Regions from separate parts of the Streptomyces sp. NPDC051576 genome, predicted to be linked through region 3. Evidence: riboswitches for the same ligand, from Rfam matches in the RefSeq annotation. Region 3 holds a riboswitch; each other region holds the start of a gene.
The links. A riboswitch is a leader RNA that binds a small molecule or an ion and turns the genes downstream of it on or off. The one in region 3 is predicted to bind thiamine pyrophosphate.
Positions count from the first base shown of each region.

Region 1: linked by a shared signal. The riboswitch ahead of AB0M63_RS36590 (thiamine ABC transporter substrate-binding protein) and the one ahead of thiC (phosphomethylpyrimidine synthase ThiC) in region 3 are both predicted to bind thiamine pyrophosphate.
Region 2: linked by a shared signal. The riboswitch ahead of thiO (glycine oxidase ThiO) and the one ahead of thiC (phosphomethylpyrimidine synthase ThiC) in region 3 are both predicted to bind thiamine pyrophosphate.

Region 1 is NZ_JBFAZO010000013.1:255,989-265,489, reverse strand. Features, by position in the region: gene AB0M63_RS36625 (ATP-binding cassette domain-containing protein) at 1-53, shown strand, start outside; gene AB0M63_RS36620 (hypothetical protein) at 35-1,372, shown strand; gene AB0M63_RS36615 (VOC family protein) at 1,434-1,841, shown strand; gene AB0M63_RS36610 (LOG family protein) at 1,867-2,988, shown strand; gene AB0M63_RS36605 (LAETG motif-containing sortase-dependent surface protein) at 3,149-3,829, shown strand; gene AB0M63_RS36600 (ABC transporter ATP-binding protein) at 3,885-4,931, opposite strand; gene AB0M63_RS36595 (iron ABC transporter permease) at 4,932-6,533, opposite strand; gene AB0M63_RS36590 (thiamine ABC transporter substrate-binding protein) at 6,581-7,657, opposite strand; TPP riboswitch at 7,654-7,760, opposite strand; gene rlmN (23S rRNA (adenine(2503)-C(2))-methyltransferase RlmN) at 7,792-8,898, opposite strand; gene AB0M63_RS36580 (SRPBCC family protein) at 8,955-9,401, opposite strand.
Region 2 is NZ_JBFAZO010000022.1:11,257-20,757, reverse strand. Features, by position in the region: gene AB0M63_RS44150 (class II 3-deoxy-7-phosphoheptulonate synthase) at 1-602, shown strand, start outside; gene AB0M63_RS44145 ((2Fe-2S)-binding protein) at 750-974, shown strand; gene bfr (bacterioferritin) at 988-1,464, opposite strand; gene AB0M63_RS44135 (sulfite oxidase-like oxidoreductase) at 1,623-2,237, shown strand; gene AB0M63_RS44130 (deoxyribonuclease IV) at 2,250-3,122, opposite strand; gene pknB (Stk1 family PASTA domain-containing Ser/Thr kinase) at 3,157-5,091, opposite strand; gene AB0M63_RS44120 (thiazole synthase) at 5,196-5,990, opposite strand; gene thiS (sulfur carrier protein ThiS) at 5,995-6,195, opposite strand; gene thiO (glycine oxidase ThiO) at 6,192-7,346, opposite strand; TPP riboswitch at 7,344-7,456, opposite strand; gene AB0M63_RS44105 (hypothetical protein) at 7,508-7,858, shown strand; gene AB0M63_RS44100 (FAD-dependent oxidoreductase) at 7,891-9,093, shown strand; gene AB0M63_RS44095 (Rv2175c family DNA-binding protein) at 9,158-9,501, shown strand, end outside.
Region 3 is NZ_JBFAZO010000003.1:301,781-311,281, reverse strand. Features, by position in the region: gene AB0M63_RS11200 (YibE/F family protein) at 1-1,245, opposite strand, end outside; TPP riboswitch at 1,317-1,506, shown strand; gene thiC (phosphomethylpyrimidine synthase ThiC) at 1,499-3,265, shown strand; gene AB0M63_RS11190 (serine hydrolase domain-containing protein) at 3,276-4,502, opposite strand; gene AB0M63_RS11185 (NADP-dependent oxidoreductase) at 4,643-5,581, opposite strand; gene AB0M63_RS11180 (hypothetical protein) at 5,741-6,604, opposite strand; gene AB0M63_RS11175 (metallophosphoesterase) at 6,797-7,885, opposite strand.

The sequences.
Region 1 (9,501 bases), on a different contig from region 3:
TTCCCCCGGTCACCGAGACGGAAGGCCGGGCCGCGTGCTCGCTCTCCGTCTGACCCGCGGCTCGCACCCCGCCGTCCAACTGCGCCGGCTGCTGGTCGCGGTGGCCTCGGCGGGCACGGGCTTCCTGCTGCTGTGCACCCTCGGCTACGCGATGGGCCACCCCGACTCCCCCGCCGCCTCGGCCCTCCGGCTGGCCTGGTGCGCGACCCCGCTGGCCGCCACCGTCTACTTCGCGGTCGCCGTCGCCCGCACCGACCCGGCGACGAAACCCCGCCCCGGCCTCTCCGCGATCGGCCTCGGCCCGGGCCGCCTGATGGCCATCTCGGCGACGACGACCGCGCTGGCCTGCCTCCTCGGCTCCATGCTGGCGCTGCTCTTCTTCCTCCACCTCCGCGGCGACCTCACCGGCATGCCCTTCGACGGAGCGGCGGCGGAGTTCCTGGCCTCGGACCAGCCGCTGCCCCTGCCTGCCGCGCTGACACTCCTCTCCCTCGTACCCGCGACCGCCTCCGTCGCGGTCGCCCTCGTCCTACGGCCCCGGGACCTCCGGCCCGCCTCCGAGAAGGGCCCGGCGAGGTCGTACGGCCGCTTCGGCGCGCACGGCCGCCCGGGCGCGCGGGAGACCTTCGGGGCGTACGGCCGTTTCGGCGCGCGCCTGCGCGGCGGTGGCCGCAGTGACGCGACGGAGGACGACGGGACCGTCGAAGAGTCCGAGCCCACCACTGCACCGGACCCGGACCCCTCGCGCCCCCCGGCCCCTCGTGAGGCCCCTCGCGGGCTCCCCTGGGGTGTCGCGGTGCTGGCGGCGGGGCTCGCGGTGGAGGCGTACGCGAACCGGGAGCGGGACGGCGGCGGGCTGTCCCTGCCCGGCGGTCTCGCCGACGGGCCCGCGAGCGTCCTGGCGGGCTGGGTGCTGACCGCGATCGGGCTGGCGCTGGCCGGCCCCGGGCTCACGCACCTGTGCGGCCGGCTGCTCCAGTCCGTCAGCCCGGGCGCACTGCGGCTGCTGGCCGGGCGGGTGCTGATGGAGGAGGCGACCCGCATCGGACGTCCGCTGGGCGTGGTCTGCGCGGTGGCGTCCGGCGCGTTCGCGATGACGGCGCTCTACGACCCGAACGCCCCGTCCTTCGGCCCGCTGACCACCCTCGGCGGACTCCTGGTCACCGGCTGCACGGTGGCGACCCTGCTCACCGCGGCCCTGGAGGCCAAGCACGCCCGCGCCGACACCACGGCCGCGCTGCTCCGCCTCGGCGCCCCCGCCACCATGCTGCGCAGCGCGGCGGCCCTGCGCGCGGGCGCGCTGCTCGCCCTGTTCCTCCCGCTGACCCTGTTCGTGGCCGAGCTGGCGGCACTGCCGCTGGCCGGCCGATGAGTTTCTCGCCGACCTCCGGTCTACCCACCGAACTGCACGCACCCCGATGGGAGAGACTCGCATGTACCAGCAGATGATCTTCGTGAACCTGGCCACCAACGACGTCGACGCGTCGAAGAAGTTCTTCACGGAGCTGGGCTACACGATCAACCCGCAATTCAGCACGGACGACTGCGCCTGTGTCGTCATCAGCGACACCATCATCGCGATGTTCCTCAGCAAGCAGCGCTACTCCGACTTCACGAAGAAGGAGATCGCGGACTCCACGAAGACCAGCGAGGTGCTGGTCTGTCTGAGCGCCGAGAGCCGCGAGAAGGTCGACGAGCTGGTGAACAAGGCGGTCGCGGCGGGCGGCACCGCCAACGACGACGTCCAGGACCAGGGCTTCATGTACGGCCGTTCCTTCGAGGACCTCGACGGCCACTCCTGGGAGGTCGTGTGGATGGACCCGGCGGCGGTCCAGGGCTGACGCACCGGGTGCCTAGCATGGGCGCGTGCAGACGAGCCCGGCCCATGCGGCCCACCACGACGAACGCGAGATCGAGACGGTCGAGGACTTCGACGCGACCGTCTCGGCCCGCGGCACCCTCGCCGGATACCGCGTCCAGGCCGTCGATCTGACGGACCGTACGCGGGAGTTGCTCACCACGAGCGCCGCGGGCGCCGTCTTCCTCGGCTGCCCGATGCGCGACGAGGCGGCCGCGAAGATCCGTGCCGACGGTGCCCTGGTCTTCCCGCCCGTCCCGCACCTGCCGTTCGACCCCTATCGCGGCCATCTCTACACGCCCGCCGAGCTGTTCGCCTCCCTCGACAAGGGATACGAGCAGACCCCGGACGCGCTCGCCTACGCCTGGTTCCAGCGGACCAAGGCGGACGGCGACATATACGCCTCGATGCTGCGCGCGATCCACGACGACTCCGTCTCCGACGCCCTCGACGAACTCCTGCGCGGGGCACGGGTGGTGGGCGTGATGGGCGGCCACGCGATGGCGCGCGGGACGGAGGCCTACGCCGGTGCCGCGCGCCTGGGCCGCGAGTTGAGCCGCGCCGGATTCACGGTGGCGACCGGCGGCGGCCCCGGCGCGATGGAGGCGGCGAACCTGGGCGCGTACGCGGCGCCGTACGAGGACGCCATGCTGGAGAAGGCGTGCGAACTCCTCGCCGCCTCACCGTCGTTCAGCCCCTCGATCACCGACTGGGCACAGTGCTCCTTCGAGGTCCGCACCCGCTGGCCCAAGGGCAACCACTCGATCGGCATCCCCACGTGGTTCTACGGCCATGAGCCGCCGAACGCCTTCGCCTCGCACATCGCCAAGTACTTCGCCAACGCCACCCGCGAGGACGGCCTGTTGGCCCGCTCGAACGCGGGTGTGGTGTTTCTGCCGGGCGCGGCCGGGACCGTACAGGAGATCTTCGACAACGCGACGCCGAACTACTACGAGTCGCGCGGCGAGCCCACTCCGATGGTTCTGGTGGACCGGGAGCACTGGACGGAGCGGCTGCCGACGTGGCCGCTGCTGCGTGCACTTGCCCGGGAACGGTCGATGGAGAGCCGTATCGCCCTCGTTGACCGGATCGAGGAGGCTCCCGAGGCGCTGAAACGTCTCGCTGATTAAAGTGCCGGTAAAGGCAACTGCTGTACACCGCATTTGCATTGACACTGCTTACGCGAGGCTTATACACCAGTGAGACTCCTGGGGGTGATGGTGCCTCACCTCAACGCTGCTTCATCTCCCCCTAAACCCCCCGCAGTTGCACATCCCGTGAAGGGCAAACGTGTCCATATCTCGACGTTCCGTACGCATCCTCGGTGTCGCGTCCGCCTCGGCCGCTCTCGCGCTGGGATTCGCGGGCAACGCGCTCGCTTGCAACATCGGTGAGTTCTCCGCCGAAGCCACCTGCGACGGCACCAACGGTGTCATCACCGTCACCGACAAGGACGCCTCGGCCACCGAGGCGACCGTCACGGTGTTCCTGGAGAACAACGGCGCCGACGCGAAGCAGATCGGCGAGGCCCAGACGGTCAAGGGCTCCAAAGAGGGCGTCACCATCTCCTTCGCCGAGGACTGGCAGCCGAACGCCACGTACCGCGTGCACGTCACGGCCACCAACGGCCTCAACAAGAACATCTCGCCGAACCTGACCACCCCGTCCAAGGCCTGCCAGACGGAGTCGCCCAGCCCGACCCCGACGGAGGCCTCTCCGACCCCGTCGCAGACCGCCTCCACTCCGGCCGAGTCCGACACCCCGACCCCGTCGGCCACGGAGAGCAGCAGCACCGCCCCCGCGACGACGACGGACAACGCGCCGTCTCCCGCGGCCGGTGACTCGAACCTCGCCGAGACCGGTGCCAACTCCAACACCGGCATGATCGCCGGTATCGCGGGCGCGTTCGTCGTCGTGGGCGGCGGAGCCGTCTACTTCGGCATGCGTCGCCGCGGTACGGCAGGCCGCTGATCCACCCGTTGTTGTGGCCCGCCCGGTTCGTGGGGGCGGGCCACACGCATGTCTTCTAGCCGCCGAGTACGACGATCTCGGCCGCGTCGAACTCCACCCCGACCGTGCCCCCGACCTCCGGTGCCTCCCGCAGCGCGCAGGCCGCCTCCAGGCGCGGGGCGTCCTCCGGCTGGAGTTGTACGGCGACATGGGTGCCCCGGAAGGTGCGGGCGGCGACCGTGCAGCGCAGGCCCGCGTCGGCGGGGACCAGACGGACCCCGGCAGGGCGTACGAGGAGCGTGCGCGGGCCCTGGGGGGCGTCCTCGGGGACCGGCACCTTGCCCCACGGGGTGTCGGCGGCCTCTCCGGCCACGGTCGCCGGGACCACGTTGTCGAAGCCCAGGAAGCGGGCCACGAACTCGTCGGCCGGGTGCTGCCAGACCTCAAGTGGCGTACCGGACTGGGCGATCCGCCCGTCCCGCATCACCACCACCCGGTCGGCGAGCGCGAACGCCTCACCCTGGTCGTGCGTGACCGCGAGCACGGTCGTGCCCAACGTCCCGAACAGCTCACGGAGTTCGACGACCAGCCGCTCCCGCAGTGAGCGATCGAGCTGGCCGAGCGGTTCGTCGAGCATGAGGAGCCGCGGCCGGGGTGCGAGCGCCCGGGCGAGCGCCACCCGCTGCTGCTCACCGCCGGACAGCCCCGCGACGGCCCGGCGGGCGGCCCCCGGCAGTCCGACGAGTTCGAGCAACTCGCCCACCCGATCGTCCTGTTGGGCCTTCGACGTCCCGTGCATACGCAGCCCGAAGGCGACATTGCCGGCCACGTCCCGCTGCGGGAAGAGCTGATGGTCCTGGAACATCAGGCCCACTCCCCGCTTGTGCGCGGGCACCCCGGCCTGGTCGCGTCCGTCGAGCAACACCCGCCCGGAGTCCAGGGGTTGCAGCCCGGCCACCGCCCGCAGCAGCGTCGACTTGCCGCTGCCGCTGGGTCCGAGGACGCACACGATCTCGTGCTCGGCGACATCGAGATCGACGGCGTCCAGCACGGGCCGGCCGCCGAACCGTACGGTCGCGCCCTCAAGGCTCAGCAGCAGCTCCGTCGTCACGCTCGGTGGCATCTAGAACTCCCCCGTCCGGTCGGTGCGCAGCCGCTCAAGGACCAGCAGGGCCACCGCGCACACGAGCATCAGAATCGTCGAAAGGGCCATCGCCTGGCCGTAGTTGAGATCACCCGGCCGGGACAGCAACCGGGCCACCGCGACCGGCAGGGTCGGGTTGTCGGGCCGCGCGATGAACACGGTCGCCCCGAACTCGCCGAGCGACACCGCGAACGCGAACCCGGCGGCGATCAGCAACGCCCGCCGCACCAGCGGCAGATCGACCTCGCGCCACACCCGCCACGGCGACGCCCCGAGCACGGCCGCCGCCTCCCGCAGCCGCCCGTCCACCGCCCGCAACACGGGCAGCATCGTCCGTACGACGAAGGGGACGCCGACCAGCGCCTGCGCCAACGGCACCAGGATCCATGAACTCCGCAGATCCACCGGGGGTTTGTCGAGCGAGATCAGGAAGCCGAAACCGACCGTCACCGCCGACACCCCGAGCGGCAGCATCAGCAGCGCGTCGAAGCCCCGCACCAGCCGCCCGGCATCGCGCCGGGTCAGGGCCGCGGCGGCGAGACCGCCAATCACGACGGCGATGGCGGTGGCGGCGACGGCGTACTCCAGCGAGTTGCCGATCGCGGCGATCGGCGGGACCAGGAAGGTGCCGCCGTCGTCGTGGGTCAGCGCCCGGTAGAAGCCGAAGTCCGCTGTGTCCAGCGAGCGTTGGACCAGCACGGCGAGCGGCAGCACGAGCAGCAGGAGCACGGAGGCGAGGACCCCGGCGAGCAGCGCCCACTGGCCCGCCCCGCGCGGGCGCCGTGCGGTCACCGACGGGTCCACCAGCCGTAGGGCCGTCTCCCGGCGCCGTACCGTCCGGGCGTGGACGGCGAGGATGGCGCCCACCGCGACGAACTGGACGATCGTCAGCACGGCCGCCGTGGAGAGGTCGAAGACCTCCGAGGTCTGGCGGTAGATCTCCACTTCGAGGGTGGAGAAGGTCGGGCCGCCGAGGATCTGCACGACACCGAAGGACGTGAACGTGAAGAGGAAGACCATCAACGCGGCGGCGGCCACGGCGGGCCCGAGCGCGGGCAGTGTCACCTGCCGCCAGGCCCGGAGCCGGGAGGCGCCGAGCATGCGCGCGGCCTCCTCCTGACGGGGGTCGAGCTGGGCCCAGAGGCCGCCCACCGTCCGTACGACGACCGCGTAGTTGAAGAAGACGTGCGCGAGCAGGATGGCCCAGACGGTGGTGTCGAGGCGTACGCCCCACAGGTCGTCGAGGAGTCCGCCCCGGCCGACGAGGGCGAGGAACGCCGTACCGACGACGACCGTGGGCAGCACGAAGGGGACCGTCACGACGGCCCGCAGCACATGCCGGCCCGGGAAGTCGAAGCGCGCGAAGACATAAGCTCCGGGGAGCGCGATCAGCAGCGTGAGCGCGGTGGAGGCGAGCGCCTGCCAGGTGGTGAACCACAGCACGTGCCGGATGTCGGACTGCGCGAGCACGTCCCCGATGCGGCCCAACTGCCAGGCGCCGTCCACCTTGAGACCGCGCGCGACGATCGAGGCGACGGGGTAGGCGAAGAACACCGCGAAGAACGCGACGGGCACGGCCATGAGCCCGAGCCGCGTCGCGTTCCCTTTGCGGATCTTCCGCCGCGGGGCTACTTCAGTACGAGCGAGGTCCACGACTTGACCCACTGGTCCCGGTCGGCGGCGATCTTCGCGGGCGCCATGGTCTCGGGGTCCGGGGCCTGACGGCCGTACTTCACGAACTCCTGCGGCACCGTGGCGCCGTCGATCACCGGGTAGACGAACATGTTGAGCGGCATGTCCTCCTGGAACTCCTTGGTGAGCAGGAAGTCGATGAAGGCCTTGCCGCCCTTGGTGTTCTTCGCGTTGCTGAGCAGTCCCGCGTACTCGGTCTGCCGGAAACAGGTGCCGTACGACACCCCGGTGGGCGCGGTCGTCGGCTTCGGGTCGCCGTAGATGACCTCGGCGGGCGGCGAGGAGGCGTACGAGACGACGAGGGGCCGGTCGCCGCCCGCCTTCTTGCCACCGGCGGAACCGGAGAACTCCTGGTCGTAGGCCTGCTCCCAGCCGTCGACCACCTTCACGCCGTTGGCCTTCAGCTTCTTCCAGTACGCCTGCCAGCCGTCGTCGCCGTACTGCGCGGCGCTGCCGAGCAGGAAGCCGAGGCCGGGCGAGGAGGTGGCAGCGTTCTCGGTGACGAGGAGGTTCTTGTACGCGGGCTTGACCAGGTCGGCGAAGGAGGCCGGCGGGGTCAGCTTGTGCTTGCTGAAATAGGCCTTGTCGTAGTTGACGCAGATGTCGCCGGTGTCGATGGGCGTGACCCGGTGCTTGGTCTGGTCGACGCGGTACGCGGACTTGACGAGATCCGCGCCCTTCGCGTCGTAGGACTGGAAGAGACCGTTGTCGAGGGCGCGGGAGAGCAGGGTGTTGTCGACGCCGAAGAAGACGTCGCCCTGCGGGTTGTCCTTGGTCAGGATCGCCTTGTTGACGGCCTGGCCCGCGTCACCGTCCTTGAGGACCTTGACGGTGTAGCCGGACTGCTTCTCGAAGTCCTTGAGGACGCTCTTCGAGACGGCCCACGAGTCGTGGCTGACGAGGGTGACCGTCTTGGAGTCGGAGCCGCCGCTCCCGTCCGACCCCGAGCCGCACGCGGACAGCGTGACCAGGCCGAGGCCGACGAGGACAGCACAGTACTTCTTGGTGTTCACGGTGATGACCGAACTTCCTACCCAGAATGACCTGGGCGAGGTTCAGAGGGTCTGCGGCCCGATTGCCGCACTCTCAGCGCTGCGCGCTCCCCTGTCGGATATGAAGGTGTACGTACAGGTGGTGCAGGTGAAGGTTACCTCTCGGTGGCAGCGAGCTGACCGCAGGCTCCGTCGATCTCCTGGCCACGGGTGTCCCGGACGGTGACCGGCACGCCGTGGGCGGCGATGGCCTCGACGAACGCCTTCTCGTCCTCGGGGCGGGAGGCCGTCCACTTGGAGCCCGGTGTCGGGTTCAGCGGGATCAGGTTGACGTGCACGGGCTTGCCCTTGAGGAGCCGGCCGAGCCGGTCACCACGCCACGCCTGGTCGTTGATGTCGCGGATCAGGGCGTACTCGATGGACAGCCGGCGCCCGGACTTCGCCGCGTACTCCCAGCCGGCGTCGAGGACCTCGCGCACCTTCCACCGCGTGTTCACGGGGACCAGGGTGTCGCGCAGCTCGTCGTCGGGCGCGTGCAGCGAGATCGCGAGGCGGCACTTGAAGCCCTCGTCGCTGAAGCGGTGGATCGCCGGGACCAGTCCGACGGTCGAGACGGTGATCCCGCGCTGCGAGAGACCGAGGCCGTCCGGCTCGGGGTCGGTGAGGGCGCGGATGGACTGGACGACCCGCTTGTAGTTGGCGAGCGGCTCCCCCATACCCATGAAGACGATGTTGGACAGCCGCGCGGGACCGCCGGGGATCTCGCCGTCGCGCAGCGCCCGCATGCCGTCCACGATCTGGTGCACGATCTCACCGGTGGAGAGGTTCCGGTCGAGGCCGGCCTGGCCCGTCGCGCAGAACGGGCAGTTCATCCCGCACCCCGCCTGCGAGCTGATGCACATGGTCACCCGGTCCGGGTACCGCATCAGCACCGACTCGACGAGCGTCCCGTCGAACAGCCGCCACAGCGTCTTGCGGGTGGTGTCCTGGTCGGTCGACAGATGCCGTACGACGGTCATCAGCTCCGGAAGCAGCGCTTCCTGGAGCTTGGCGCGCGAACCGGCGGGGATGTCGGTCCACTGCTCCGGGTCGTGCGCGAACCGCGCGAAGTAGTGCTGCGAGAGCTGCTTGGCGCGAAACGGCTTCTCCCCGATCGCGGCGACGGCTTCCTTGCGCTCGGCGGGCGTGAGATCGGCAAGGTGCCGCGGGGGCTTCTTGGCTCCGCGGGGGGCGACGAATGTGAGTTCTCCGGGCTTAGGCATGGCTGTACCAGTGTCGCAGATCGTTTACGGTGATCCGTTTCAGCCGGTGGGCTCGGTCAGCCGGTGTGCTCCAGGTGTTCCTTCAGGAGCTTCTCGTTGTGGGGCATCTCGCGGCGGACCTGGGGGCGGACGACGAGGGGCAGCAGGACCTTGCCGATGCCGTGCCCCTCGAAGTCGAGGTCCATCGTCACGTGGGTACGGCGTCCGTCGTCGACGGGTGTGATCTCACCGCGGAAGTTGCCCCTGACGGGGCCGTCGATCCCGCGCACGGTCCAGGCGCGCGGCGGCTGGAACTCGGTGCACTCCATGGTCATCGCCATGTCGCGGCGGCCCACGTGCCGGGTGACGCGGACCCGGGAGCCGAGTCCGAACGGGCGGTCGTCGAGTTGTTCGGCCAGGACCGCGCTCTCCTGCCATTCGGGCAGGTGGGACGGGTCGATGACGTACGCCCAGGCATCCTCGGGACGGCAGTCCACGTCGAACTCTTCATGGAAGGCGGACATGACGCCCTCCTTCGTTCAGGGCGGTCCCCCTTGCGAGGGCTTACACCGAAATCGTACGACCGGGCGCCCCCGTCCTGTACAGGTCAGGGGCGCCCGGAAT
Region 2 (9,501 bases), on a different contig from region 3:
TCGACTCCCGCACCGGCAGGCTCTACGACGTCTCCGGGCACATGGTGTGGATCGGCGAGCGCACCCGCCAACTGGACGGCGCGCACATCGAGTTCGCCTCCCAGATCCGCAACCCGATCGGCATCAAGCTCGGCCCGACCACGACGGCCGAGGACGCGCTGCAGTACATCGAGCGTCTCGACCCCGACCGCGAGCCCGGCCGGCTGACCTTCATCGTCCGCATGGGCGCCGACAAGGTCCGCGACAAGCTGCCCGAGCTGGTGGAGAAGGTCACCGCGTCCGGCGCGACCGTCGCCTGGATCACCGACCCGATGCACGGCAACACCTACGAGGCGGCCTCCGGTCACAAGACCCGCCGCTTCGACGACGTGCTCGACGAGGTCAAGGGCTTCTTCGAGGTCCACAAGGGTCTCGGCACCCACCCGGGCGGCATCCACGTCGAGCTGACCGGTGACGATGTCACCGAGTGCGTGGGCGGCGGCGACGAGATCTTCGTCGACGACCTGCACCAGCGCTACGAGACGGCCTGCGACCCGCGCCTCAACCGCAGCCAGTCGCTCGACCTGGCGTTCCTCGTCGCGGAGATGTACAGGGACCAGTAGCAGATCAGTAACGGGTTCGCCTGTTACCTGCAGATGAAGTGGGGCGCGGATCACATACGATCCGCGCCCCACTCCACTTTTGCGGTTCCCGAGTGCCGGGTAAGGTTAGGTTAGCCTTATCAAGATCCCGGCGGGAGGTGAATCCGCGTGTACGTCTGCAGCTGCTTCCAGGTGACCGAGGCGCAGGTCCAACAGCACGCGGGTTCCGGTGCCTGCACGCCCCGCCAGATCGCCTCGGCCTGCAAGGCCGGCACCGACTGCGGCTCGTGCGTCCGCCGTATCCAGGCGATCCTCGGCCGCGGCAACTGTCCGCGCCGCGATCTCGTGGAGGAGGGTGCGCCGGTGTTCGGCGCCCTGGAGGAAGCCGCCTAGGACCTGGCGGGCTCTAGCTGGGCTGCTCGATCTGCTGCGCGATGTAGAGCGCCTCGCCGAGCTGCTCGATCAACTGGAGCTGGGTGTCGAGGTAGTCGATGTGGTGCTCCTCGTCCTCCAGGATGTCCTCGAAGATGTTCGCGGAGGTGATGTCGCCCTTCGTGCGCATCACCTCGATACCCCGCTTGAGCCGGTCGATCGCCTCGACCTCCACCTGCCGGTCCGCCTGGAACATCTCGGTGACCGTCTGGCCGACCCGGACGTGGAACAGCCGCTGGTAGTTCGGCAGACCGTCGAGCATCAGGATGCGCTCGGTGATCCTGTCCGCGTGCTTCATCTCGTCGATGGACTCTTCACGCGTGTACTTGGCGAGCTTGGTCCAGCCGTTGTTGTCCTGGATGCGGTAGTGCAGCCAGTACTGGTTGATCGCGGTCAGCTCGCCGGTGAGCTGCTCGTTGAGGAATTCAAGGACCTCGGGGTCGCCCTGCATTGCAGAGGCTCCTTCCAGAACGGGGGTAACTGGCGGGTTGCGCCGCATGATTGCACCGGCGCGAAGACGTCGTCCAGTAAGTGCATGCTTAGTAGGAGTTGCCCGAATCCGCCCAGAGCCGGTCATGTGCACCGCCCCCCGTCTGTCAGGATGGAGTCATGGGTCAGAGAGGGGTCGAACAGTCCGAGCTGCCGCCGGGCCAGCGGCTCCAGCGCGGCTGGCCGGTCACCCACTACGGCCCGGTGCCCAAGTTCCGCCCCGAGCGCTGGGAGTTCAGCGTCTTCGGCGCCACCGCCGACGGCGCCAAGCACTCCTGGAACCACGACGAGTTCACGGCCCTGCCCTACGCCTCGGTTGTGGCCGATCTGCACTGCGTCACGAAGTTCAGCATGCTCGGCGCCGAATGGGGCGGCATCCCCGCCCGCACCATCCTGGAGACGGCCCCACCCGCGCCGGCCGTCACCCATGTCATGGTCTGGGCGGAGTACGGCTTCAGCGCCAACCTCCGTCTCGCCGACTTCGCCTCCGAAGCCACCATGTTCGCCACCCACAAGGACGGCGAACTCCTCACCGCGGAACACGGCTTCCCGCTCCGCCTGGTCGTCCCCCACCTGTACGCCTGGAAGGGCCCGAAGTGGGTTCGGGGCGTCGAGTACATGACGGCGGACCGGCGCGGGTTCTGGGAGGAGCGGGGCTACCACAACGTGGGGGATCCCTGGCGGGAGCAGCGGTACTCGTACCAGGAAGGGCCGGAGGACGGCCCGGAACTGTGAGTCCCTCGGGGACTACGAGTCCCTGAGCTTCTTCAGCCGCTCCACGTCCGCCGCATGCCCTTCCTTGCCCCCGGGCGTCTCGATGATCAGCGGTACGCCCGCGGTCGCCGGGTGGGTCATCAGCGCGCGGAACGGGTCCTCGCCGATATGGCCGGAGCCGATGTTCTCGTGGCGGTCCTTGTGGGCGCCGACGACGTCCTTGGAGTCGTTGGCGTGGATCAGCTTCAGCCGGCCCTCGCCGACCGTGTCCACCAGCAGGTCGAGGGTCTGGTGCATGCCGGACGGGCCGGTCAGGTCGTGTCCCGCGGCGAAGATGTGGCACGTGTCCAGGCAGACGCCGAGCTTCGGATGGGCGTCCAGCGCCTCGAAGTACGGCCCGAAGTCCCAGGTCCGTGAGCACAGGGAGGCCCCCTGCCCGGCCGTGGACTCCAGCAGCAGGAACGGGTCGTCGTCGTGGGTCAGCTCGTCCAGCAGCGGCAGCAGACGCTCCCGCACCTGCGCCAGGGCCACCGACCGCTCCCGGCCGCCCGTCGCGCTCCCGGTGTGCACGACCACGCCGAGCGCGCCGATCTCCCGTCCCCGCCTGAGCGAGTGCCGCAGCGAGTCGACCGACTTCTCCACGGTCGCCTCGGTGTGCGAGCCGAAGTTGATCAGGTACGGGGCGTGCACATACGCCGGGATCGACCCGGCCTCGCAGGCCGCGCGGAACTCCTCGTCCTGCCGCGGGTTTCCGACCGGGGTGGCCCAGCCGCGCGGGTTGGCGACGAAGACCTGCACGGTCTCGGCCTTGAGGTCACGGGCGTAGGACAGACCTACGGAGTTCAGGCCGCCGGCCACGGGGACATGACCGCCGACGGGGTTGCGGGAGGGGAACTGGCTGCTCACACGTCCAGGGTGTCACGCGCGCGGGACACCCCCGTCACCGGATCTCGATCGTGATCGTCGACCCCTTGGGAGCCTGCTCGCCCGCGTCCACGGACTGGCTCTTGACGGTGTCGCCGAACAGGCCGAGCAGACCGCGGTCCTCCTTGACCTTGAAGCCGGACTGCTCAAGGAGCTTCGTCGCTGCGTCGACGCTCGCGCCGACCACGCTCGGGACCTCGACCATCTCCGGGCCCTTGGACACGGTCAGCGTGACGGTGTCGCCCTCGGCGGCCTGGCTGTCGCCGGCCGGGGTCTGCTGGGCGACCTGGCCCGCGTCGTACTCCGAGGTGACCTCGGTGGCCGACACCTTCACCGTGAGACCGGCGTCCTGGAGGTCGGACTTCGCGTCGTCCAGGTCCTCGCCGGTGACGTCGGGCACGTCCACCGCGCTGCCCTTGCTGACGGTCAGGGCTATCGCGGAGCCCGCGTGACGCTTCGTGCCCGCCTCCGGGGCAGTGCCGATCACGAAGCCCTTGGGGACGTCGTCGCTGAACTCCCTGGTGACCATGCCGGCCGCCAGCCCGTCCCGCTTCAGCAGGGCCTGCGCCTTGTCCAGGCGGTAGCCCGTCAGGTCGGGCACCTTCACGGTCTCCGGGCCGTCCGAGATGGTCAGGGTCACCGAGTCGTTGTCCCGGATGCGGGCGCCCGACTCCGGGTCGGAGCTGATCACCGTGCCGCGCTTCACCGTGTCGCTGTAGGCGTGCTTGACCGTCTTGACGTCGAGACCGGCCTCCTCCAGCCGCTCCTTCGCCTGCGCCTGGGTCTTCGCCAGCAGCGGCGGGACCTTGGTGAACTGGCCGGAGTTGATGTACCAGACGCCCGCGCCGACCCCGAGGATCAGCAGCACGGCGGCGACGATCGCGAGCAGTCCGCGCCGGGGCCGTCGAGCATCGCGCCGCCGGGGCGGCAGCGGGGGACCGCTCTCGAACCGGCTGGTCCGGTTGAACGGGTCACCGGGCTCGTCGTCCTCGTTGACGGGCAGCGGGCGGGGCACCGTGAGCGAGCGCGGGATCACACTCGTACGGTTCTCCGAGTTGGGATGCTCCGAGGTCAGCGCCTGCGGCGGGACCGCGTCCAACTGCTCGGTGCTCAGCCCCGACCGCGCCTCGCGGACCAGGCCGAAGAGCGCGACCGCGTCGTAGGGCCGGATGTCCGGCGTGCGCGCGGTGGCCGTGGCGACCAGCTCGTCCAGCTCGTACGCCAGCCCGGGGACGAGGGCCGAGGGCGGCGGGACGTCCTCGTGCAGATGCTTGTAGAGCACGATCGCGGCGGAGTCCCCGTCGTGCGGCTTCTGGCCGGTCAGCATCTCGTAGAGGACGACACCGCACGCGTACACGTCGACCCGGGGGTCGGCGGTGGTGCCCTCGATCTGCTCCGGCGCGAGATACGACACCGTGCCGAGGACGGCCCCGGTGGTGCTGGTGACCGTGTCCACGGAGCGGACCAGCCCGAAGTCGGCGACCTTGACCCGGCCGTCGTCCCCTATGAGCACGTTCTCCGGCTTCATGTCCCGGTGCACGAACCCGGCCCGGTGCGCGGCGCCCAGCGCGGCCAGCACCGGCTCCAGGATGTCGAGGGCGGCCCGCGGCTGGAGCGCCCCGCGCTCGCGCAGCACGTCCCGCAGGGTGCAGCCGGCGACGTACTCCATCGCCAGATAGACGTACGACCCCTGGGCGCCCTGGTCGAAGACCTGCACCACGTTCGGGTGCGCCAGCCGTGCCACCGACTTGGCCTCGCGGATGAAGCGGTCGACGAAGGAGGCGTCGGCCGCCAGCCCCGGGTGCATCACCTTGAGCGCGAGGACTCGGTCCAGGCGGGTGTCCACGGCCCGGTAGACCGTGGCCATCCCGCCGACGGCGATCCGCGCGTCGACGCGATACCGGCCGTCGAGCAACTGCCCGACGAGAGGGTCATGAAGGGTCGTATCCACGCAGGTGAGTGTACGAGCCGAGGCTGACAGCACCGCCTTTTCGGCCAGGATCGGGGCGGTACTGCAGCCGAGCTGTGACGGATCCCACGCTGTGGAGCGGGTGTTCAGAAGGCCGGCCGCTCCGGGTCCAGCCGGGCCAGGCCCTCCGCGGGGGACGACGCCTCGGCGAAGTGCCTGCGCGGGATACGCCCCGCCCGGAACGCCAGCCGTCCCGCCTCCACCGCGCTCCGCATCGCCGAGGCCATGAGCACCGGCTCCTGCGCCCGGGTCACCGCCGAGGCGAGCATCACACCGGCGCACCCCAGCTCCATCGCGAACGCCGCGTCCGACGCCGTACCGGCGCCCGCGTCCAGGATCACCGGCACGCGCGCGTGCTCGGTGATGAGCTGGAAGTTGTGCGGGTTGCGGATACCGAGCCCGGAGCCGATCGGCGAGCCCAGCGGCATGATCGCCGCACACCCGACGTCCTCCAGCTTCCGCGCCAGCACGGGATCGTCGTTCGTGTACGGCAGCACCGTGAACCCGTCGTCGACCAGGGTCTCGGCGGCGTCGAGCAGTTCGATCGGGTCGGGCAGCAGGGTCCGCTCGTCCGCGATCACCTCAAGCTTGATCAGGGCCGTCCCGAGCGCCTCCCGCGCCAGCCGGGCCGTCAGCACGGCCTCGCCTGCGGTGAAGCAACCCGCCGTGTTGGGCAGCACCCGGATACCGAGCCGCTCCAGGACGGACAGCACCGAACCGTGCACGGAGGCGTTTACACGCCGCATCGCGACGGTCGTCAGCTCCGTTCCGGAGGCCACCAGCGCGCGCTCCAGGACATCGAGGCTGGGCGCGCCTCCGGTGCCCATGATCAGACGGGACGTGAAGTTCGTGCCACCGAGGACGAAGGGGTCGTCGGCCATGGGTTCAGCCTCCTTGGACGGCGGTGAGGACCTCGACGCGGTCTCCCTCGGAGAGGGGCGTCGACGGCCACTGCGCGCGCGGGACGACGGTTTCGTTGAGGGCGGCGGCCACACCGGAGGGCGACGGGGCCAAGGACCGCACGAGGGTGTCGAGAGCCGTGCCGGGAGCGATCTCCCGGGGCTCCCCGTTGACGGAGACGTTCATACGCGCGACTCCGTGAGGGCGAACCGCTTCGGGGTGAACGGGCGCGCCTCGTCCGGCAGTTCACCGGTGGCCAGCGCGTGCGCGAGGGCGTCACCGGTGACCGGGGTGAGCAGCACGCCGTTGCGGTAGTGCCCGGTGGCCAGCAGCAGCCCCGGCAGTCCGGTCGGGCCGAGCAGCGGCGCGTTGTCGGGCGAGCCTGGGCGCAGCCCGGCCCGGGTCTCGGTGAGCGGGAGTTCGGTGATGCCCGGGATCAACTCATGGGCGTCGCGCAGCAGTTCGTAGACACCGCCGGCGGTCACCGTGGTGTCCCAGCCCAGCTCCTCGCTGGTCGCGCCGACGACCAGCTCGCCGTTCTCGCGCGGCACCAGATAGACCTGGCTGCCGCGCACCACGGCGCGCACGGTGCGGTTCAGGAAGGGCGCGTACCGCTCCGGCACGGTCAGCCGCAGCACCTGCCCCTTCACGGGCCGTACGGGCGGCAGGACGTCCTCGGGGACCCCCTCCAGCCGCCCGCTGAGACTGCCGGCCGCGAGCACCACCTGGTCCGCGCCGAGCGCTTCTCCGTCCCGCGTGACGATTCCGGCGGCCCGCTCCCGTACGACCGTGAGGCGCTCGGCCCAGGTCCGGTGGAAGGCGACCCCCGCCCGCTCGCAGGCGGCCACCAGGGCGCGGGCCAGCCGCCGGGGATCGACCTGGTGGTCGCCGTCGACCCTGAGCCCCCCGCGCACGCCCGGCGCGAGCATCGGCTCCAGGCGTCGGCACTCACGTCCGGAAAGCCACTCGGAGTCCAGCCCCGACTGGCGTTGCAGCGCGTGCAGTTCCCGCAGATGGGCGCGGTCGTCGGCGTCCAGGGCGACGGCGAGCGTGCCGCAGCGCCGGTAGCCGAGGTCCAGCCCGGTGAGGTCGGTCAGCTCGGCAGCGAAGTCCGGGTAGCGGTGCGCCGAGGCCAGGTTGAGGGCGAGCAGGGTCTGCTCGCCGTAGTGCAGCTCCGTGACGGCGGCCAGCATGCCGGCGGCCACCTGGGCGGCCCCGCCGCCCGGCTCGGGGTCCACCACGGCGGTGGCGAACCCGCGCTGCGCCGCCCGCCAGGCCGTGACCAGGCCGATGATTCCGCCCCCGACGACGAGGACGTCTGACGTACGTGTAGGCATGGGCGTCCAGCCCCTCCCTTCGCCGGCATGACCCGGATCAGGTTCGTACGGTCGGAGGCCGGCCAGCCTCCCTCTCAGCCCGGTACGTCCGGACTCCCGCGAGTGCTTTACGTTGGCCACCCTAGCCCGTGCCGTATGTCTCAGTAAGGGAGCCTCCGCTCATGGCCCGCTCGCTCGACGGTCTCGTCCTCGCGCCCGTCGCGGACCAGGCACCGGGTCAGGTCGGGACGCGCACCCGGTTCGCCTACCACGAGAAGGGCGGCGAGATCTGGGCCGAGTACGCGGGCGGCGACGTCGTCCGCGGGCATCTCGTCGGCACGCGCGCGGGGGACCGGCTCGACTTCCGGTACGTGCAGTTGAAGCGGGACGGGACGACGTCCTGCGGACACTGCGTGTCCGAAGTCGTCGAGCTGCCCGACGGACGCGTCCGCCTGGAGGAGACCTGGGAGTGGGAGTCGCAGGCGGGCAGCGGGACGAGTGTTGTGGAACAGGTCACTGAACGCGCCCCCTGACTGACAAATCGTCAGGTGTCTATGGTGATCGGATGAGCGAGCAGACAGGTGTGGTCGTCGTCGGCGCGGGCATGGCCGGGGTGCAGACCGCGGTCGCCCTGCGGGAGCAGGGCTTCACCGGGACGGTCACGCTGATCGGCGCGGAACCCCATCAGCCCTACGACCGGCCGCCGCTGTCCAAGGCCGTGCTGCTGGGCAAGGCCGAGGGCTCCGCCTTCGACGTCGACTTCGAGGCGCTCGGCATCGAGGTGCGGCTGGGGCGCGAGGTGGTGGGCCTGCGCCCCGCCGAGCACGAACTGGACACCGCCGAGGGCCCGGTGCCGTACGACGTCCTGGTGCTCGCGACCGGTGCCGAGCCGATCCGGCTGCCGGGCGCCGAGGGCATCCCCGGGGTGCATCTGCTGCGCACCCTGGACGACGCCGAGCGGCTGCGGCCCGTGCTCGCCCGGCAGCACGACATCGTGGTCGTCGGCGCGGGCTGGATCGGCGCGGAGTTCGCCACGGCCGCGCGCGAGGCGGGCTGCGCGGTGACCGTCGTGGAGGCCGCCGACCGGCCGCTCGCCGGCGCGCTGCCCGCCGAGGTCGCCGCGCCGATGGCCGCCTGGTACGCGGATGCCGGAGCCTCGCTGCGGACGCACGCGCGCGTGGCGCACGTCGAACCCGGCGAAGTGGTGCTCGAAGACGGCTCCCGGCTGCCCGCCGGCGCCGTCGTGGTCGGCATCGGCGCCCGCCCCGCCACCACCTGGCTGACCGGCTCCGGCGTCGCACTGGGCGCGCACCGCGAGGTCCTGGCCGACGACCGGCTGCGCACCTCGGTGCCGGACGTGTACGCGGTCGGCGACTGCGCCTCCTTCCCTTCGGGAAGGTACGGCGAGCGCCTTCTGGTCCACCACTGGGACAACGCCCTCCAGGGCCCCCGCACGGTCGCCGCGAACATCATCGGGGAGGTCCCGGCGGTCTACGACCCGGTGCCGTACTTCTGGTCCGAGCAGTTCGGCCGCTTCGTCCAGTACGCCGGCCACCACGCGTCCGCCGACACGACCCTGTGGCGCGGTGACCCGTCCGCCCCGGCCTGGACCGTCTGCTGGCTGCGCGAGGACCGCCTGGTGGCCCTCCTGGCGGTCGGCCGCCCCCGCGACCTTGCCCAGGGCCGCCGCCTGATCGAGGCGCGCACCCCGATGAATCCCGACCTGCTGGCCGACCCTTCGCTACCGATGAAATCCGCTATCGCCTAGTTCGACCCCCCGGGTCGGACCGGCCCGACTTCCGACTGTCAGTCCGGGATGGCACGCTGTTCACGTGACCGAGATTGACGCAAAGATCGATGCTCTCGTCCCCGCCTGGCTCACGCTGCCCGACATCGCAGAGATGCTCGATGTCGAGGTGACACGCGTGCGGCAGCTGGTCAAGGAGGGCCAAGTCATCGCCGTACGCCGTGGTGAGAACCGCGCGCTGCATGTCCCCGCCGCCTTCATCGACGGGGCCGAGCAGAAGGTCGTCAAGGGCCTCACGGGGACCCTGACGCTCCTGCGGGACGACGGCTTCTCCGACGAAGAGATGCTGGAGTGGCTCTTCACCCCCGACCCCAGCCTGCCCGGCACCCCCGCGCAGGCGCTGAGCGAGAATCGTGGCACGGAGGTGAA
Region 3 (9,501 bases):
GCTCTGTGCGATGGAGAAGAGGAGCAGCAGGGGCAGGGCGGCACCGGCGTAGGCGAGGACGAGGGTGTTGACGACCGAGGCGATGTGGTCGCGGCCGATGCGGATGCCGGCGCGGTAGAGGCCGCGCCAGCCCATTGCCGGGTTGGCCTCGTGCAGTTCCCAGACGGCCGAGGTCTGGGTGACCGTCACGTCGTCGAGGACGCCGAGGGAGCCGATGATGACGCCGGCAAGCAGCAGGCCGCTCATGTCGATCGACGGGTACAACCCGTGGATGAGGCCGGTGTTGTCGTCCGTGTTGCCGGTGAGTGCGGCCCAGCCGATGAACACCGAGCCCAGGATGCCGATCAGTACCAGTGACATGAGTGTGCCGAGGACCGCCACGGAGGTGCGGGCCGACAGGCCGTGGCACAGGTAGAGGGCGATGAGCATGATGGCGCTCGACCCGACCACCGCCACGATCAGCGGGTTGGAGCCGTGCAGGATCGCGGGCAGGATGAAGAAGTTCAGGATCATGAAGCTGATGGCCAGCGCGATCAGTGCCATGACGCCGCGCAGCCGGCCCACCACCACGACGGCCAGCGCGAAGATCCCGGCGAGCAGTGCCATCGGGAACTTACGGTCCACGTCGGTGACCGAGTACTGCAGATCCCGGGGTGCGGAAGGCTCGTAGGCGACCACGACCTTCTCGCCCTGGTGCAACTGGCGTGACTGGTCGGGCTGCACGATCTCCGTGAACGTACGGCCCTTGTCCTTGCCGGTGGTGACCGTGACCGTGGCCTTCTTACAGGTGCCGCCCGCCTCCTGCTGCGCGGAGGAGCCCTCGGCGGTGGACGTGTCACCGGTCGCGCTCTCGCCCGAGGCGTTCACCGACGCGCAGCTCACGCTGACGACCTTGGTGACTGTCGCCTGCTGTGTCTGCCGGTCGAAGCCGACCCCGGTGCGCTTGTGCGACGGAGCGCCGCCGGGCCACAGCACCACCATGCCCACCACGACCGCGACCGTGAACGGGATCAGGATCGCCGCGATGACCTTCCGCAGATGGCGGGAGACGGGCGCGGCGGGCCCATGGCTGTGGCTGTGCGAATGACCGTGCCCACCGTCCGCTCCGGAGTTGTGGCCACCGTCCCCACCTGAGCCGTGGTCGTCTCCTGAACCGGAGCCATGGCTGCCGCCGGAACCGTGTCCGTGGTCGTGGCCATGCTGCGGCCCGGTCGGCGGGTACGGGGGCTGCTGCGTCGTGGTCACCGCCCGATCATCGCAAGAACGCCGGGGGCCCACTGTTCACCGCGCCACATATGACGCTAGCGTGGAGGCACCTTTGCACACGCGGGAGCTCGGAGCACCGGGCTGAGAGGGCGCTGACCTTCGTCTTTGCTTTGTTTCACGTGAAACGTCACCTGAATCGAGTGATGTTTCCCATGGAACATCGGCTGACGGAAGCCGCTGCGTCGACCGCCGAACCTGTTACCGGGTAATGCCGGCGTAGGGAGTAGGTCTCATGACCAACAAGGACGCACACACGTCTGCCGTCAGCCAGGACGAACAGCCCATCGGCTGGCACAAGGGGTATGTCGAGGGCTCACGCCCCGATCTGCGGGTGCCGGTTCGTCAGGTGCACCTCACCAATGGACAGTCGGTGACGCTGTACGACACCTCCGGCCCGTACACCGATCCGCTCGTCGACACCGATGTCCGTAGGGGCCTGGCGCCAGTGCGGGAGAACTGGATCATCGCCCGCGGCGACACGGAGGAGTACGCCGGTCGTCCCGTCCGCCCCGAGGACGACGGGATCAAGCACACGTCACCGCGTGGTGGACTGCGCAACCTCGACGCGGTCTTTCCCGGGCGGCCACGTCAGCCGCGGCGCGGACGTGACGGGACGGCGGTCACGCAACTCGCCTATGCGCGACGGGGCGAGATCACACCCGAGATGGAGTTCGTGGCTGTACGGGAGAAGGTTTCGCCCGAGGTGGTCCGTGAGGAGATCGCGGCGGGGCGGGCCGTGCTGCCGGCCAACGTCAATCACCCTGAGATCGAGCCAATGATCATCGGCAAGCGGTTCCTGGTGAAGGTCAACGCCAACATCGGCAACTCCGCGGTCACTTCCTCCATCGAGGAGGAGGTCGAGAAGATGACCTGGGCGACCCGCTGGGGCGCCGACACGGTCATGGACCTGTCCACCGGCCGCAACATCCACACCACCCGCGAGTGGGTGCTGCGCAACTCCCCCGTCCCCATTGGCACGGTGCCGCTCTATCAGGCGCTCGAAAAGGTCGACGGCCGCGCCGAGGAGCTGACCTGGGAGATCTACAAGGACACGGTCGTCGAACAGGCCGAACAGGGCGTGGACTACATGACGGTCCACGCGGGTGTCCGGCTGCCGTTCGTCCCGCTGACGGCGAACCGCAAGACCGGCATCGTCTCGCGCGGCGGCTCGATCATGGCGGCTTGGTGCCTCGCGCACCACAAGGAATCGTTCCTCTACGAGAACTTCGAAGAACTGTGCGAGATTCTCGCCGCCTACGACGTCACGTACTCGCTGGGCGACGGTCTGCGGCCGGGGTCGATCGCGGACGCCAACGACGAGGCGCAGTTCGCGGAATTGCGGACCCTCGGGGAACTCAACACGATCGCGAAGCGTTTGAACGTACAGACCATGATCGAGGGCCCGGGACATGTCCCGATGCACAAGATCAAGGAGAACATCGACCTTCAGCAGGAGATCTGTGATGAAGCTCCGTTCTATACGCTCGGCCCGCTGACGACGGACGTCGCGCCGGCGTACGACCACATCACCTCCGGCATCGGTGCCGCGATGATCGCCTGGTGGGGCACGGCCATGCTCTGCTATGTCACGCCCAAGGAGCACTTGGGCCTGCCCAACCGTGACGACGTCAAGACCGGCGTCATCACCTACAAGATCGCCGCCCACGCAGCCGACCTCGCCAAGGGGCACCCAGGTGCACAGGAGTGGGATGACGCGTTGTCCGACGCCCGGTTCGAATTCCGCTGGGAGGACCAGTTCAACCTGGCCCTCGATCCGGACACGGCACGGGAGTTCCACGACGAGACGCTGCCGGCGGAGCCGGCCAAGACGGCGCACTTCTGCTCCATGTGCGGGCCGAAGTTCTGCTCGATGAAGATCTCCCAGGACATCCGCCGCGAACACGGCGGCAGCAAGGCGGAGGTCGAGGAGGGCATGGCTCAGAAGTCGAAGGAGTTCGCGGCGGCGGGTAACCGGGTGTATCTGCCGATCGCCGACTGACGACGACCGCCTAGCTCTTCGGTGTGCGGCACAGGACGTGGTCGACGAGGGTGCCTGTCGCGCGGTTGAGGGCGGCCAGGCCGGGTGGCGCGGTGGTGGTCGTGATGGAGACGGTCACCGCGCGCCTGCCGTCCGCGCTCACCGCGGGGCGGGTGTTGACGCCCGCTCCGTCGCCCTCGTGGGTGTAGTAGTAACCGCCGCAGGAGAGCGGGATCCTGCGCAGGCCGAGGCCGTAGGTGCCCTCGGGCATCTCGGCCACGTCCTCCGGGTCGTCGGTCCGCTCGACGGTCTGCCGCATCTCGCGCCACTGCTCGGCGGGGAGCAGTCTGCCGCCGGCCAGGGTGCGGAAGAAGGTGTTCAGGTCGGCGGTGGTGCTCACCACACCGGAGTCCGCGGTGTGCTGGAGGCTGTGATCGGTGACGTCGAGACGCTTGCCGTCCGGGGTCGTCAGATAGGCGTTGACATGAGGGTCCGGCAGGAACGGATCGAGCCCAGGAATGGAGGTGTTGCGCAGTCCCAGTTTCGCGATCACGCGGTGCTCGACCAGGTCCTGCCAGCCGGCGCCGCCGGCCTTCTCGGCGATCATCGCGGCCAGCAGGTAGTTGGTGTTGGAGTACGCCCATCGGGTGGCCCCGCCCGGACGCGGTAGGAACAGCGGCTGGTGCTGCATCGCCACCGCGACCAGGTCGGCCGCCGGGGTGGTGTCGTAGCGGTTCTCGTCGAAGTGGTTGAGTAGGCGGTCCTGGATCCCCGGGTCGTCGATGTAGTCGTACAGGCCGCTGGTCTGGCGGAGGAGGTCGCGGACGGTGATGCGGCCGCCGTCGTTGCCGTTGCCCGTCACGACTCCAGGCAGCCAGTGCTCGACGGTGTCGTCGAGCGACAGCCGCTTCTCCGCCACGAGTTGCAGGACGACGGTCGCCACGAACGTCTTCGTCGTGCTGGCCACCCGGAAGTGAGCGTTCCAGGGGATCGGGGCCGGGGAGCCGGCGGTGCGGGTGCCGATGCGGGCCATGAGTGGCGGGCCGGTGGGTCCGTCGACCCTGGCCAGCACGTTCACATCGCCGCCGCCGGCCCTCCGTACGGCGGCCAGGTCCTGCCGGAGCGTGGCCTCGGCGGAGGAGCGCCCCGGCTGGGTGTGCCCGGCGGTGGTGGCGGTCGCGGCCGCGGGTGAGCCCAGGGTGAGCAGCGCCGCTGCCAGCACGGCTGAGCAGGTCTTCTTCGAGGACGGCATGTGCATGGTCGAATCCCCCGGTGCGCTGGGTGGTGATCGGTGACGATCACCAGCCAACCGGATCCCGGCGCGGGAGAGGATGGGACTGTCCTCAGAATGAGGGGTGTACGTAACCCCCTACGAGTCAGAGGAGTTGGTCGAGTCGGTCACGGTACGAGGAGGAGCTTGCCCGTGGTGCGCCTGGCCTCGATGGCGCGGTGGGCCTCGGTGGCTTCGGCCAGCGGGTAGCGGCGGTCGACGGAGACCTGTAGCCGACCGGCCTCGATGTGTTCGGTGACCTGCTTCAGGTGGGCACCTGAGGGCTCGGCCGTGACCCATGTGTAGCGAAGGCCACGGGCGGCGGCCTGTTGCTCGTCCGTACCCGGGTCGATCGACGCGCCGATGAGCAGACCGTCCGGCCGGAGCACGTCGAGGGACTGGGGGCCGTAGGCGCCGCCGACCAGGTCCAGGACCGCGTCCACCGGGGCGACGGTGGTCCGGAAGTCGGTGGCCGTGTAGTCGATGAGTTCGTCGGCGCCCAGTTCGCGCAGGAAGTCGTGGTGAGCCGGGCGGGCCGTGCCGATGACGTACGCGCCGAGTTCCTTGGCCAGTTGGACGGCGACGTGGCCGACGCCGCCCGCCGCCGCGTGGATCAGCACGCGGTCGCCTGGGCCGACTCGCGCCAGTACGGCCAGGGACTGCCATGCGGTGACCGCGACCAGGGGTATGGCCCCGGCGTGCGCGAGGTCGAGGTTCTTCGGCGCGGGCGCCAGCGCGTCGGCCGGTGAGGCGGTGAACTCGGCGTAGGCGCCGCGCTGCGAGACGGGAAGCATGCCGTACACCTCGTCGCCAGGCGCGAACCGGGTCACGCCCTCGCCGACCCGCTCGACGACGCCGGCCACGTCGTTGCCCGGCGTCCACGGCAGGGGGACCAACTCCGGCACGCGGCCGGAGCGGAGCACCGCGTCACCGGGGTTGACGCCGGCGCCGGCCACCCGCAGGAGCACCTCGCCGGGGCGGGGCTCGGGGACGTCGGTCTCGACGTAGGCGAGCGTCTCGGGGCCGCCGAACGCGGATTGGACGATGGCGTGCATGCGGGCGGGCATACGGGCTCCTCAACAGCAGGGCGTGGGGCGTGCGTGGAGTACCGGCTGATCCGACTGTGCCGGGAGAAAGGGGGAGTTCGACGAGCGCATCGCTCAGCGGCCCCTGTGGGACCGGGCGTTCGGCTTGCGCTCCCCTGGGTGGGGGCGCAAGCCGAGGGGCTACTCCGGCAGGTGTTCGGGCCCCCCGAAGTCCGGGCTGGAGAAGTCCGGGCTGCTGAACCGCGGGCGGTGGCCCGGCTCCGGGCCGTCGTCGGGGCTGGAGAAGCCCGGGCGGTCGTAGCCGAGGTGCGGCATGCGACTGGTCGGTGCCGATGGTGTCGTACGGCGCAGTGCCGCCGTACCAGGAGCCGCGAGCGCCTCTTGGAGGAACGGCAGGATGCCGCGTTCCAGAAGGGCGTCGTGCCAGGCGTCCCTGGCCCGGGCCACTTCACCGCCCGACTCGCCGTAGGGGCCGGTGTCGGGCGAGGGCCTGTTGCGCAGAGCGGTGAGCAGCAGGCCGACGATCGCGACGATGATCGCCGCGGCGGTCATGGCGCCGAACACCCAGCCCGCGGTGAGCATGGTCTGGGCGAACGCGGGCTCGGGAGTGAGCATCTTGAGGATGTAGCCCACGAGCAGGAATATCGCCGCGGCCGTGCCGGCGAGGACGGGGGTGAGGACAGCGGCGACGGCGACGGCACCCGCACCCTCGGCAGCCTCCCCCAGGGTGGTGGCGAGCCCCATCGCGCCCACGCCGCCCGGCTCCGCGGAGCCGGTCTCGTGGACGGGCGAGGGGGTGGACGACGCCGGCTGGCGCAGTTCCTCGCGGACCTTCACGTAGTGCTGGTACTCGGTCGCCGCGGCCGCCGTGATGAGTGCGGTGGCGTTCAGCGCCATGGTGCGCAACTGTTCGGGGTTGAGCCGCTTACCGACAGCGGCCAGTTCCGGGCGGGTAGGGGCGGAGCGCAGCGCCTCGTCGAGGATCCGCTCGTACTCCTGGCGGTCCTCGCTGTGCAGGTGCTGCGGAACGCTGTTCATGTGCATCCCCCGATGCTCCGTAGGGCTTGGGGCTCGCATGACAACGAGCCGTCGGGCAGAAACGGAGGGGAGCCTGCTACGGATAAGCCGATGGTAGAGCGGCGACGGCACACGGTGACAGGGGGTTTCCAGAAATTGGCCCCTGGCCAGCGCTGTCGTCCGCCGGTCCTCCGAGGGGGGCGCCTGCCCGAATAACGCTCAGATATCCAGCGGCAGTTGCTGGACCAGCAGTTTTCCGGCCATGGTCACTCCGCCGTCCATCGCGATGGCCAGCCCCTCGGCGTAGACGTGCGGTCCCTCGACCACGGGACTCGCGGCGTCCTCGCCGTCCTCGGAGCCGACGTCGCCCAGGAGGTAGGGAATCGGGCTGTGGCCGTGGACGATCCGGGTTCCGCCGTACATGTCGAGCAATGAGCGGACATGTTCGGCGCCGCCCTCGTCGCGGAAGGAGAAGCGCTTGGTGAACTTGCGGAAGACGTCCCACACCTCGTCCGCGTCGTTGCGCGTGAGGGTCTCGCGGACGTTGTCGTTGACCGCCTCGATCGAGTCGCCGTAGTCGAGGTAGGCGGTGGTGTCGGAGTGGACGAGCAGATGGCCGTCGACCTGCTCCATGGCGTCCAGCCGGGACATCCACTGCAGGTGGACGTCCTGGAGTCGGTCCATGTCGGTCTTCTGGCCGCCGTTGAGCAGCCAGGCCGCCTGGAAGGTGGCGGTGCCCGCGCCGGAGTTGACGGGGGTGTCGCCGAAGCGCTTGGCGCCGAGCAGCAGCAGCTCGTGGTTGCCCATGAGGGCCTTGCAGTAGCCGCCGGCCGCGGCCGCCTCGGCGGACAGCCGCATCACCAGGTCGATCACGCCGATGCCGTCGGGTCCGCGGTCGGTGAAGTCGCCGAGGAACCAGAGCCGGGCGGTGCCCGCGCACCAGTTGCCGGCCGCGTCGATCAGACCCTTCTCCCGCAGCGCGGCCACCAGTTCGTCGAGGTAGCCGTGCACATCTCCTACGACGAACAGCGGACCGGCGCCCTCCGCCTGCCGCGGGACGCCCGCCGACGCCGCGTCCACCGCGACCTGAACCGTGTCACCCCGATTGATGACGGGCAGATCGCGCTGAGTGGGCGTGTACCCCTCCGGATAGGCCTCGTCAAAGGCATCACCGTCGGGTCGTACGGCCTCGCCGGGCTGCGCGCTGTCGGCGTACGGACCGGTCTCGTGGACGTACGCCGGTACCCGGAAGTCGCGCAACGTCGCCGTCCGCTCCACCTCGGGTCCCTGACCGGCCCCCTGAGTCATCGACCCCTCCACCATCGCGCCGCAACTGCACCGCATCGGACTGCCTGGTCGCAGCGGCCCGCGGTGTCGTGGGCCCATCATAGGAATGCGGATCGCGCCATGTGATGACCCAGGGGTGGTGAATCAGAGCAGGACTCCACTTCACCGCGGCTTTCGCCCCGATTGGGCAGGTCTTCGACCACACGTCGTCCACTTGACGCCCACTCGGTTCCCGCCGAGCTGTGGCCGGTTTTCACCGGTGGCTACGGCGGACTGGGGGGCGGGCTGGTCTGTTGAGCACCGGGTTCGATTGCCTGGGCGGTGCCGGGTCCATCTGCGCGGTGGGAGGGCTGCCTTGACGGCGCCGGGTCCGCCCATCGCGGTGACAGGGCCATCTTTGCGGTGCCGGGTCCGCCCTTCGCGGTATCGGGTGGGAGTACTGGCGCCGGTCCGGGTGGTGGGGTGCCTGGTGGGAGCGTGGGGCGCCGATCTGCTCGTCCGCCAGGGCTGGTGGGAGCGTGGGGCGCCGATCTGCTCGTCCGCCAGGGCTGGTGGGAGTCTGGGACGCCGATCCGCTCGTCTGCGGCGGCCAAGTGTGTGTTCGGGGCAGGGATTCGTCCGTGCGTGAGGGCGGGTGGGGAGTCCGTACGCCGGTCTGCCCGTTGGCGACGGCCAGGTGGGAGTCCGGACGCCGTTCCGCATGTGTGAGGCGGACGTGGGAGTCCGCGGCCGAACTGCCTGTCGGCGGCGGCTGGGTGGGCGACCGGGACGTCGTTCCGTCGGTGCGCGGTGGCCACGTGGGTGTTCGGGGAACCGATTCGTCCATGCGTGAGGGGGTGGGGAGTCCTTACGCCGCTCTGCCCGTCGGCGGACGGCCAGGTGGGAGCCTGGCTGCGGTTTCGCTTGTGTGAGGCGGGTGCGGGAGTCCATGGCCGCTCTGCCCGTCGGCGACGGTTCAGTGAGAGTCCGAAACAGCGTTTCCTCCGTGCGCGAGAGCCGCTGGGGGGAGTCCGTACGCCGATCCGCTCGTCCGTGGCGGCCCAGTGGAAGTCCGGACGCGGTCTCGCCTGTATGCGGCGGCCGGTGGGAGTCTGCGGCCGATCTGCCCGTCGGTGACGGCCCCGGTGGGCGTCCGGGCACCGTTCCGTCCGCGCGGCGGCCAGTAGGAGGCTGGGGCATCGGTCTGCCTGTCCGCGGCGGCCGTGGTAGTCCTGTCGCCGTTTCGCCCGTGCGAGGCGGCCGGTGGCGTCCGGGACCGATCCGCCTGTCCGCGATGGCCTGGTGGGCGTCCGGGCAACCGTTCCGTCCGGGGGGCGGCGGCCAGGTGGGAGTTCGGGACAGGGTTTCGTCCGGGCGTGAGGGCTGGTGGGGAGTCCGTACGCTGGTCCGCTCGTCGGCGACGGTCAGGTGGGAGCCAGGACGCCGTTCCGTACCTGGGTGAGGGGCGACGGAAGTCGAGGACTCCGTTCCGTTCGGTGCAGCTCAGCGGAAGTCCGGACGCCGTTCGGTACCTGGGTGTGGGCCGGTGGAAGTCTGGGGCAGCGTTCCGCCCGTGCGTGAGGGCCGATGGAAGTCGGGGACGCTCTTTCGCCCGTCCGCCGCAGCGCGGCGGAAGTGCGGCGTCGTTCCGTACTTGG